DNA from 2 places in the Virgibacillus sediminis genome. Region 1 is predicted to be linked to the other one. Evidence: predicted binding sites of a transcription regulator. Region 1 holds the regulator's gene; the other holds the start of a gene.
What was found. Region 1 encodes LexA, which represses DNA repair genes until DNA is damaged. Its sites were predicted from a motif close to CGAACATATGTTCG; they were not measured.
Positions count from the first base shown of each region.

Region 2: the regulator LexA is predicted to act here: its motif matches at 1,973-1,986, upstream of recA (recombinase RecA).

Region 1 covers NZ_JBHRRZ010000001.1:143,807-148,239, reverse strand. The annotation lists gene ACFODW_RS00735 (DUF896 domain-containing protein) at 93-326, opposite strand; gene ACFODW_RS00730 (YneB family resolvase-like protein) at 417-1,055, opposite strand; gene lexA (transcriptional repressor LexA) at 1,341-1,964, shown strand; tRNA gene ACFODW_RS00720 (tRNA-Gln) at 2,287-2,361, shown strand; gene ACFODW_RS00715 (H-type small acid-soluble spore protein) at 2,422-2,601, shown strand; gene ACFODW_RS00710 (protein-glutamine gamma-glutamyltransferase) at 2,754-3,596, shown strand; gene ACFODW_RS00705 (tetratricopeptide repeat protein) at 3,657-4,433, opposite strand, start outside.
Region 2 covers NZ_JBHRRZ010000040.1:53,458-57,890, forward strand. The annotation lists gene rny (ribonuclease Y) at 1-617, opposite strand, end outside; gene recA (recombinase RecA) at 871-1,905, opposite strand; gene ACFODW_RS17115 (competence/damage-inducible protein A) at 2,081-3,328, opposite strand; gene pgsA (CDP-diacylglycerol--glycerol-3-phosphate 3-phosphatidyltransferase) at 3,325-3,903, opposite strand; gene ACFODW_RS17125 (helix-turn-helix domain-containing protein) at 4,134-4,433, opposite strand, start outside.

The DNA of each region.
Region 1 (4,433 bases):
TCTCTTTCTGTCTGATTTGTTTGTCACATATACATTCTATAATGAAACTTTTCACATAACAAGTGAAAGTTCATTATTGATAATGAACAGTTTTAATGTTTTTTGTTTCTTTCCTGCAGGTCCCTTACTTTTTGAGGGGTTACATCGTTCCCTTCCGGATCCATCACTGTCATAGACTTAAATTGGTTTTTGAATGAATTCCGGACGTTTTTCAGGTATTCCTCCCGAAGCTTTTTCTGTTCCTTTTTTTCTTCTTCCGTTAAACCCTCTTTTTTGGATTTTCTGGAAAGCTCATTGATACGCCCTAATTTTTCCTCAGATAACATGTTTAAACCTCCTTGAGGCCCCTGCAGAACATAAAAAAAGCAGGGACATCCCGTCCTTGCTCTTCATATTATCGTTCCATATGTTCATAATCAAGTATTTTGATACTCCTGGTACCTGCGGTGGACAGTTGCTTTGGATACCGGATATCCCAGATTATTCAATGTCTTTGCAATTTCCTCAAAGGTCATTTTATTCCGCCTCAATCTTACTACTTCCTCGATGGGAAATGGGACTCTTTCCCTGCCGGGAGCCTTTCCTTGATTTGATAGATTATCCGCCGGGTTATACCCCTCTTTAACGGCCTTTTTCATGCCTCTCCTAATTTTCGCATTATGAATTTTCCGTTGGTACTCTTCCACTATTCCTACTATTTGAAGAACCATGGAGTCGGATTCGGACAGTTCCAGTTTCCCGTCATGGATGGCAGTATACACCGGTACTTCTAATTTTTGCAGCTGATGAAACAAGGCAATCTTTGTATTACCGCGCCCAAGCCTCGTCTCATCCTGTATCAACAGACAGTCAGCACTTCCTTCTCCAAAATAATCAAGCATCTCGAATATGCCCTCACGATCTATATCGTATCCGCTTCTTTGATCCTCTATGGAGGCAATCACTTCAAACCCGAATCTTACCGCCAGTTCATTGAGTTCCTGCCGCTGTCTCTCCAGTGATGTTTCTTGTTCACTTTTATTGGTACTAACTCTGCAATAGATGATAGCTCTCATGTGTCATAACCCCTTCTGTCGATCTCAGCTGGTTATCATAGCAAAATACAAAAACCCCAGCATCAAAATAAAAGCACCTATATAAAATACATCGGTCATTGTTATTTTACCAAACATACAGCATTCCCCCCACAAAATTTAAGAACCTTTGTTCGCATTTAAGTACATTCATATTAATACCGAACGTATGGTCCTGTCAACCGTTTTTTCGAACTAACGTTTGCATTACCTGGTACCAAATGGTAAACTATCACTAGTAAATTCTATGTGCGAGGTGTTTGATAGATGACTAAGCTTTCAAAAAGGCAGCAAATGATCCTTGATTATATAAAAGAACAAGTCAGTGAAAAAGGTTATCCCCCATCTGTTCGTGAGATTGCAGAAGCAGTGGGGCTTGCTTCTAGTTCGACGGTGCACGGCCACCTCTCCAGGTTGGAAAGCAAAGGCTTCATCAGGAGGGACCCGACAAAGCCGCGTGCGATAGAAGTAATGAATATGGAAGAAGACAACAATATCCCTAGAGAAGAAGTTACGTACGCGCCAGTAATTGGTAAGGTAACTGCCGGATTGCCGATAACTGCGGTAGAAAATATAGAAGAGTACATCCCCCTCCCCAATTCTAGCGCAGGAGCGGATGACAACCTTTTTATCCTTGTTATTGACGGGGAAAGTATGATAGAGGCGGGCATTCTTGATGGAGACAAGGTCATCGTTAAACAGCAAAACACTGCTCAAAACAGTGATATAGTAGTAGCAATGACAGAAGAAAACGAAGCTACAGTAAAACGCTTCTTCAAAGAGAAGGATCATATCCGTCTCCAGCCTGAAAATGCTACGATGGACCCTCTTATTTATGAAAATGTAACAATTCTTGGAAAAGTGATCGGTCTATATAGAAATATCCATTAAACTGGATAAAAGCTGCCATTGGCGGCTTTTATTTTTCAAAATTTTCAAGTCTCCATACATCGCAGCATGGCTTTATCCTCTTTTCTTAGATATTCAATCGACACAGTAATAGTCACAAATGATGAATATGTCCGCTTACGCTTATTTTTATACTGGTGTTCTCCGTCTGCAGCTTCAAAAGATATAAAAAAATGATCTTGGACGAATAGTATCTCTCTATTCGGATAAGATAATAAGGACATACAGGCGATACAAGATACAAGGGTTAAGATCTATCTTGAAAATAGACAATTTTTTCTTGTCATTTGCAATTCCATATCGTTGGTCTATAGCCAAGCGGTAAGGCATCGGGTTTTGATCCCGTGATTCGCTGGTTCGAATCCAGCTAGACCAGCCATTTTACTTTAAACATGATTTCAATATACAAGTATGACTGATAAGGAGGAGAACGAGATATATGGATAAGCAGCGGGCAAAGGAAATAAGGCAATCCGAAAACCTCATTAATGTAACGTTCCGTGGAAATCCGATATACATACAAAACATTGATGAGCAAAACGAAACAGCCAATGTCTATATGTTGGAGAATCCACAGGAGACCCACCGCGTATCGCTCGGAGAATTGCAGGAACAATAAGAAATACAGGGAAAGTAAGAACACCGCCGGTTATACAGCCGGACGGTGTTTTTGTTTTCTGCAATGAGTGGACTAGTTGATATACACATTAAACGACACCAAGAATACACTGGGTACAAATCCAACTTTACTAAAACAAGGATGTGGACGAAATGATTCAATTGCAAGGAATGGATGCTCCAGCAAGTGATACTTGGACCTCAGATGCTATTGAACGTACAATCTACAGACAAATGCAAGGCCATCCTATCATTTATTCTTATCAAACCATGAATGGATTGCGCTTTGAACTCCAATTGCGAAAAAACATTATAGAGAGTGCAAAAGCCATGAACAACAGTGACGCACAGTTTGAAACCTTTAGGAACTCCCGCTGCAATCCGGAATATTGGCACCGGACGAGTGTCGGCGGGTTTAGATTACGGCAGGATGTCAGACCTTCGGATGCAATTGAAGATATTTACAGAAACGGCTCTCTTTATGGATTTGAATGTGCAACAGCTATATTGATCATTTACTACCGTGCTGTTTTAGCTGCTATCGGGGAGAGATTATTTAATCAGCTGTTTCAGAACCTCTACTTATACAGCTGGCATTTCGACTCTGATCTTGGCATTCAGCGAATTAATACAAATTTTACGCTTCCCGGTGATGTGGTCTATTTTAATAATCCAGATTTTCATCCAGAAACGGATTGGTGGAGGGGAGAAAATGCCGTAGTGTTGGAGGACGGAACATTTTTCGGCCATGGAATAGGAATTAAGTCCGGAGAACAGATTATCCAATCCCTCAATCAACATAGAAGGCCCGGAAGCACTCGCTCAGCCTATATGATGCCGTTTGTTACCAGGCCATCCTTTAAGCATCTATCGCAATTTTCTATGCCGTCACGAGAATTTGTTGCTTATAAGCCACAATATAAAGTGGTACACCATAACCAAGCATCCATTTCGTTTAACGGCTATCTAATCTATTTGAATAATATGTATTATTAATAGGAAAAATGCACCCTGTCTGTTGCAAGGGGCAAGGTGCATTTTCCGCTCTTGATAGAGTTAAGGGTATTCATGAACAGGCTTTTCTACCATATTCATCCATCCAAATTGGCGCAGTTTTAATTCGAATAATGTAAGTGGATCTTGGTAATTCTCTGGATTCTTCCTCATATTGTTCAAAGCTGTTTCACCGTCTTCGATCTTATTATGGGTTTCTTTCAAGGCATTTTGCAGTTCTTTAGAAGGACCAGCGAAAAATAGATGGATATCCCGATCAAGCGATTTCCCAAATAACTCCAACTGCTGGATAAACATTTCTGTAACGGATTCAGCTGCTTGGCTGTAATCCCTTGTTTCGATATATTGTTTATATCTATTATAAAGGACGCCTTTATATTGAGGCAGTGAATCAAACAACCTCCCTGCCCCCTTCAACAGAAACTGGGAAGATCCTGGCTGGCTTATCAGATCATTATTTTCCAGCTTAATGCTTCCGCTTGTCATCCGATCAATATCCCGCCGCCAATCGTCCAATACCTGCATGTCACAATGAAGCTTCAACCTTTCTTCCCCAAACAGTTGGTTAAAGCTTTCCTTCATTTCATCTAGATAACTTTGGCTTTCTACTAATTGTTCTTCACTCTCTTCCAACCATTGTTCAATAGAAGAGCGGAAATCCCTTAAAGCTGTCTCTTCAAAATAATTAGTTATCTGTTTATTCATCTCTATATTCAGTTCCTCTTGAACTGTCTCAAAATTGCTGTCTTCCTTTATATACTGTGCGCAATTTCGCAGAATTTCCGGAATATTTCTTTCCATACGTGCTCTCAGTTTTTC
Region 2 (4,433 bases), on a different contig from region 1:
ACATGATCTGCTGCACAACGCTGCAATGCAAGCGAAAGAATGTTTTTAGCTTTCTTATCGGACTCTTCTTTGGCCCGGTTCTCTGCTTCTTTGATCATCAGTGCCGATTCATGTGCCACTTCCTGTTCAATCCGTTCCAAAATGATCTGTTTAGCTTGGTCGGTCGTATAACCTGAAATGCGTTCAAGCTCAGTCTGCTGCTCTTGTTTCATGGCTTCCACTTTGCTTTCCATTTCTTCAATTTGTTGTTGTTTTTCTGTCAGCGATTGTTCCTTTTTCTCTAACATGAGCTCACGCTTGTCTAATGATTCACTTTTACGGTCCAGATTCTCTTCTTTTTGCGCTAGGCGAGTTTCCTGTTTCTGTACTTCCAGACGGCGTTCACGAAGTTCGTCATCCGTCTTCTGGCGCAGTTGATGAATCTCATCCTTCGCTTCAAGAAGTGCCTCTTTCTTAGAGGCGTCTGCATTTCTGTGTGCCTCATCCACGATTTGTTTTGCCAAATCTTCAGCACTGGAAATTTTAGCTTCTGCAATAGATCTACGAACCAGATAACCAACAACAATACCGACGATTAGAGTAAGCAAAATGGAGATGACTAAGATAATAATGTCCACGATTTCACCTCCTATTGCTATAAAATTGTACCTTCATTATTGTCGGCATGTACCAAGTTCAAGGACATAGAAAATAATACATCTTATAATAAAAATTATAAAATTATACAACTTAATTCTAATTGTCTACATTAATAATGTCAAGAAAACGTAACAATTATTAATGTAGGGATTTGTTTCAAACAGGAAAAAACCCCCTGCCCATCTAGGGGAGAGGATTCTTTGAAAATAGGCTGAATTTCAGTCCTTCGTTTTATACATCAAAACTTTCCTGACTGGCCTCTTCTTCTTCTTCAGCTGGCTCGTCCAGATTATAATGGTTGCGGATGGCCGTGTGTATTTCTGCCATTACATCTTTATTTTGTTTAAGGAACTCCTTGGAATTTTCGCGTCCTTGGCCAAGCCTTTCCTCATTATATGAATACCAGGCACCGCTTTTCAGGACGATATCAAGGTCAGACCCTATATCCAGCACTTCACCTTCTTTTGAAATACCCTCACCGTACATGATATCGACTTCCGCCTGTTTGAATGGCGGGGCCACTTTATTTTTGACCACTTTGATTCTTGCTTTATTTCCAACCATATCATTCCCCTGCTTCAGGCTTTCAGCACGGCGCACTTCCAATCTGACAGAAGAGTAGAATTTCAAGGCACGCCCACCTGGAGTAGTTTCAGGGTTTCCGAACATTACACCGACTTTCTCCCGGATCTGGTTGATAAATATGGCAGTTGACTTCGATTTATTGATAGCACCGGAAAGCTTTCTCAATGCCTGGGACATCAGACGTGCTTGAAGACCTACATGGGCGTCACCCATGTCCCCTTCAATCTCCGCTTTAGGCACTAGTGCTGCAACCGAGTCGACGACGATAATATCTACTGCGCCGCTGCGCACAAGTGCTTCTGCAATTTCCAATGCCTGCTCACCCGTGTCCGGCTGGGAAAGTAGAAGTTCATCAACATCTACACCAAGAGCTCGTGCATAGGTCGGATCAAGAGCATGCTCTGCATCGATGAAAGCAGCCTGCCCGCCCTGTTGCTGTGCTTCTGCAATGGCATGAAGGGCAACGGTCGTTTTACCAGATGATTCCGGTCCATAGATTTCCACTACCCTGCCCCGCGGATAACCGCCGATTCCCAGCGCAACGTCCAAGGCGAGTGAGCCGCTTGGAATCGTTGCGATTTTTTGTTCACCCTGTTCACTCATTTTCATGATGGATCCTTTACCGAACTGCTTCTCTATTTGTCTCAAAGCCATATCTAAAGCTTGTTTTTTGTCACTCAATATGGTGGCCTCCTTTAATCATCTATCCCTATCATACATCGTTTTAATAGATTTGCCAAGAAAAAAACGAATAAATGTTCTCTTATTTCCCTCCCTCTTTTAGAAGGAAAATAGAATAATAGAAGACGTTGATACTCCAAAAACAATTAATACGAGCAGGGATTACCGAAAAAGATCATTTCAGCGTTTCAAATATAAATTGCAAACCTTTTGTGACGGTTTTCTGCCTGATGGAGTCCCGGGTACCGTTCAAGAGGAATTTCTCGACCACGTCCCTGCCGCCTTCTTGTGAAATAGCAATATAGACGGTTCCTGCAGAATGGCCTTCCGCTTTCTCAGGCCCAGCTACTCCTGTAAAGCTGATACCCACATCTGCACCCAACTTCCTCCGGACATTGACTGCCATCTCCAAGGCACATTCGCTGCTTATCGTCCCTTTCTCACGAATGGTTTTTTCCGAGACGCCGAGCACGTCTTTCTTTACTTCCTCGGTATAGGAGACTATCCCACCGGCACATGCTTTTGAAGCTCCTTCTACGGAAATCAGCTTCTGCATGAACATTCCTCCAGTCAAACTCTCCGCGGCTGCTATCTGTTTGTTCTTCTCAGCCAGCAGGGAAATCACCCGGCCTTCAATGGATTCCTCATCCCTTCCGACATAGTACTGTCCGACTTTTTCCAGGATCTGCTGACTTGTCTTTTCGATAAGTTCGTCCGCCTTCTCGGCTGTATCGGCCTTTGCAGTAAGCCGGATGACTACACCGCTTTCCTGTGCGAGTGGAGCAATCGTAGGATTGCTCTGAGACTGGATCAAGCTGCTTAATTCATGCTCCAGAAGTGATTCTCCAATGCCTATGAATTTAAGAACCGTTGATTTGATGATTCCTTTTATACCTGTCCGCTTCTGCAAATAAGGCAACACACTGTTCTCTGTCAGCCATTTCATTTCCCGCGGAACTCCCGGCAGGAAGACCCATGTTGCGCCTTCATTCTCCACGATCATGCCAGGGGCCATACCTGCCTGGTTATCCAGCACTTCAGCACCTTTAAAAACACGCGCCTGCTTTCGATTATTGGGTGTCATATCGGTCTTTCTTTCCTTAAAAAAAGACTCAATTTTTTTCATGGAGGGCCCGTGCTCTACCATGTCCAATCCACTGACTTTCTGGAATGCTTCCCTGGTCAGATCATCTTCTGTAGGACCGAGTCCGCCGGTGACCATGATAATATCCGACCTATCCTGGGCATCAGCAAAGACAGCTGTCACCCTGTCAAGATTGTCTCCGACAACTGCATGCTGGTATACATTTATCCCCCGGCGGGCAAGCTGCTGTGAGAGCCATTGCGCATTCGTATTGGCAATCTGACCTAGCAGCAGCTCTGTACCAACTGCAATGATTTCGGCTTTCATCTCTTTTGTCATTTGGAATCCCTCATTACATGCCAGTTTTTAATGAAATAGTCTACCCCTGAATAGACAGTAAAGAATAATGCAGCATAAAGCATAATCATATCAAATGGAAATCCAATATAAGAAAAAGGAAAGTTGTGGAGCAACAAGGCGGAAATTGCTACTATCTGGGTAACTGTTTTCAATTTACCCATACTGCTTGCCGCTAAGACAATACCTTCTCCAGCAGCAACTAGACGCAGCCCGGTCACGGCAAATTCTCTACTGATGATCAAGATAACCACCCAAGCCGGAGCCAACCCCATTTCAACCAGCAAAATAAGCGCTGCTGACACAAGAAGCTTATCTGCCAGCGGGTCGAGAAATTTGCCGAGATTAGTGACAAGGTTATATTTCCGGGCATAGTAGCCATCAACCCAATCAGTTGTTGAAGCAATGATGAATAATAGCGCGGCAGCAAAGTGTGATACAGGAAGAGTTGCCTCCCCTATATTCCACTCGCCCCAACTGAAAGGAACGCTTAACAGGATAATAAAAATTGGAATAAGGAAAATACGTGATAATGTGATTTTGTTTGGTGTATTCATAGCTAGGTTTCCTCCTGTACATATATAGAAGCTTTTGGTTCGGAAAGTAAATCATCAAGTTATTCTAGAACCCAAAGTATTAAGATATAAAGAGGCTGGGACAAAAGTGTTTATCAAAAGAGAGAGCCGAACTAGCTGGAAATCTTTATTGGAGAATAGCTTCTCCGGAAATCCAGTACATTGTTCGCCTTCCTTAGTTAAACAGTTTTGTTCTGTCCCAACCTCTGCATTTATTCTTCTCCACCTGTCTGAGACTGAATGCTGACTTGTATTCTTTGATGATCCTTCTCTTCCGGATCCACTGGATACTCCAGTTTTGTGCCATTGAATGCAATCTCTAAATTCGGTGTATATCCAATATTAAAACTAAGTTCGTCCTGTCCGGTGACATCAAACTCCATCTCGCCATTTTCTTCCGTGAGCGTCCCGCTGTAAATGATCTCATCATTATTTCCGCCTCTTACTTCAAGCCAGGAGCCAGTTCCTACAGCATTCAAGGAAAGGGTCACTTGCTCCCCAGCATTCGTAAA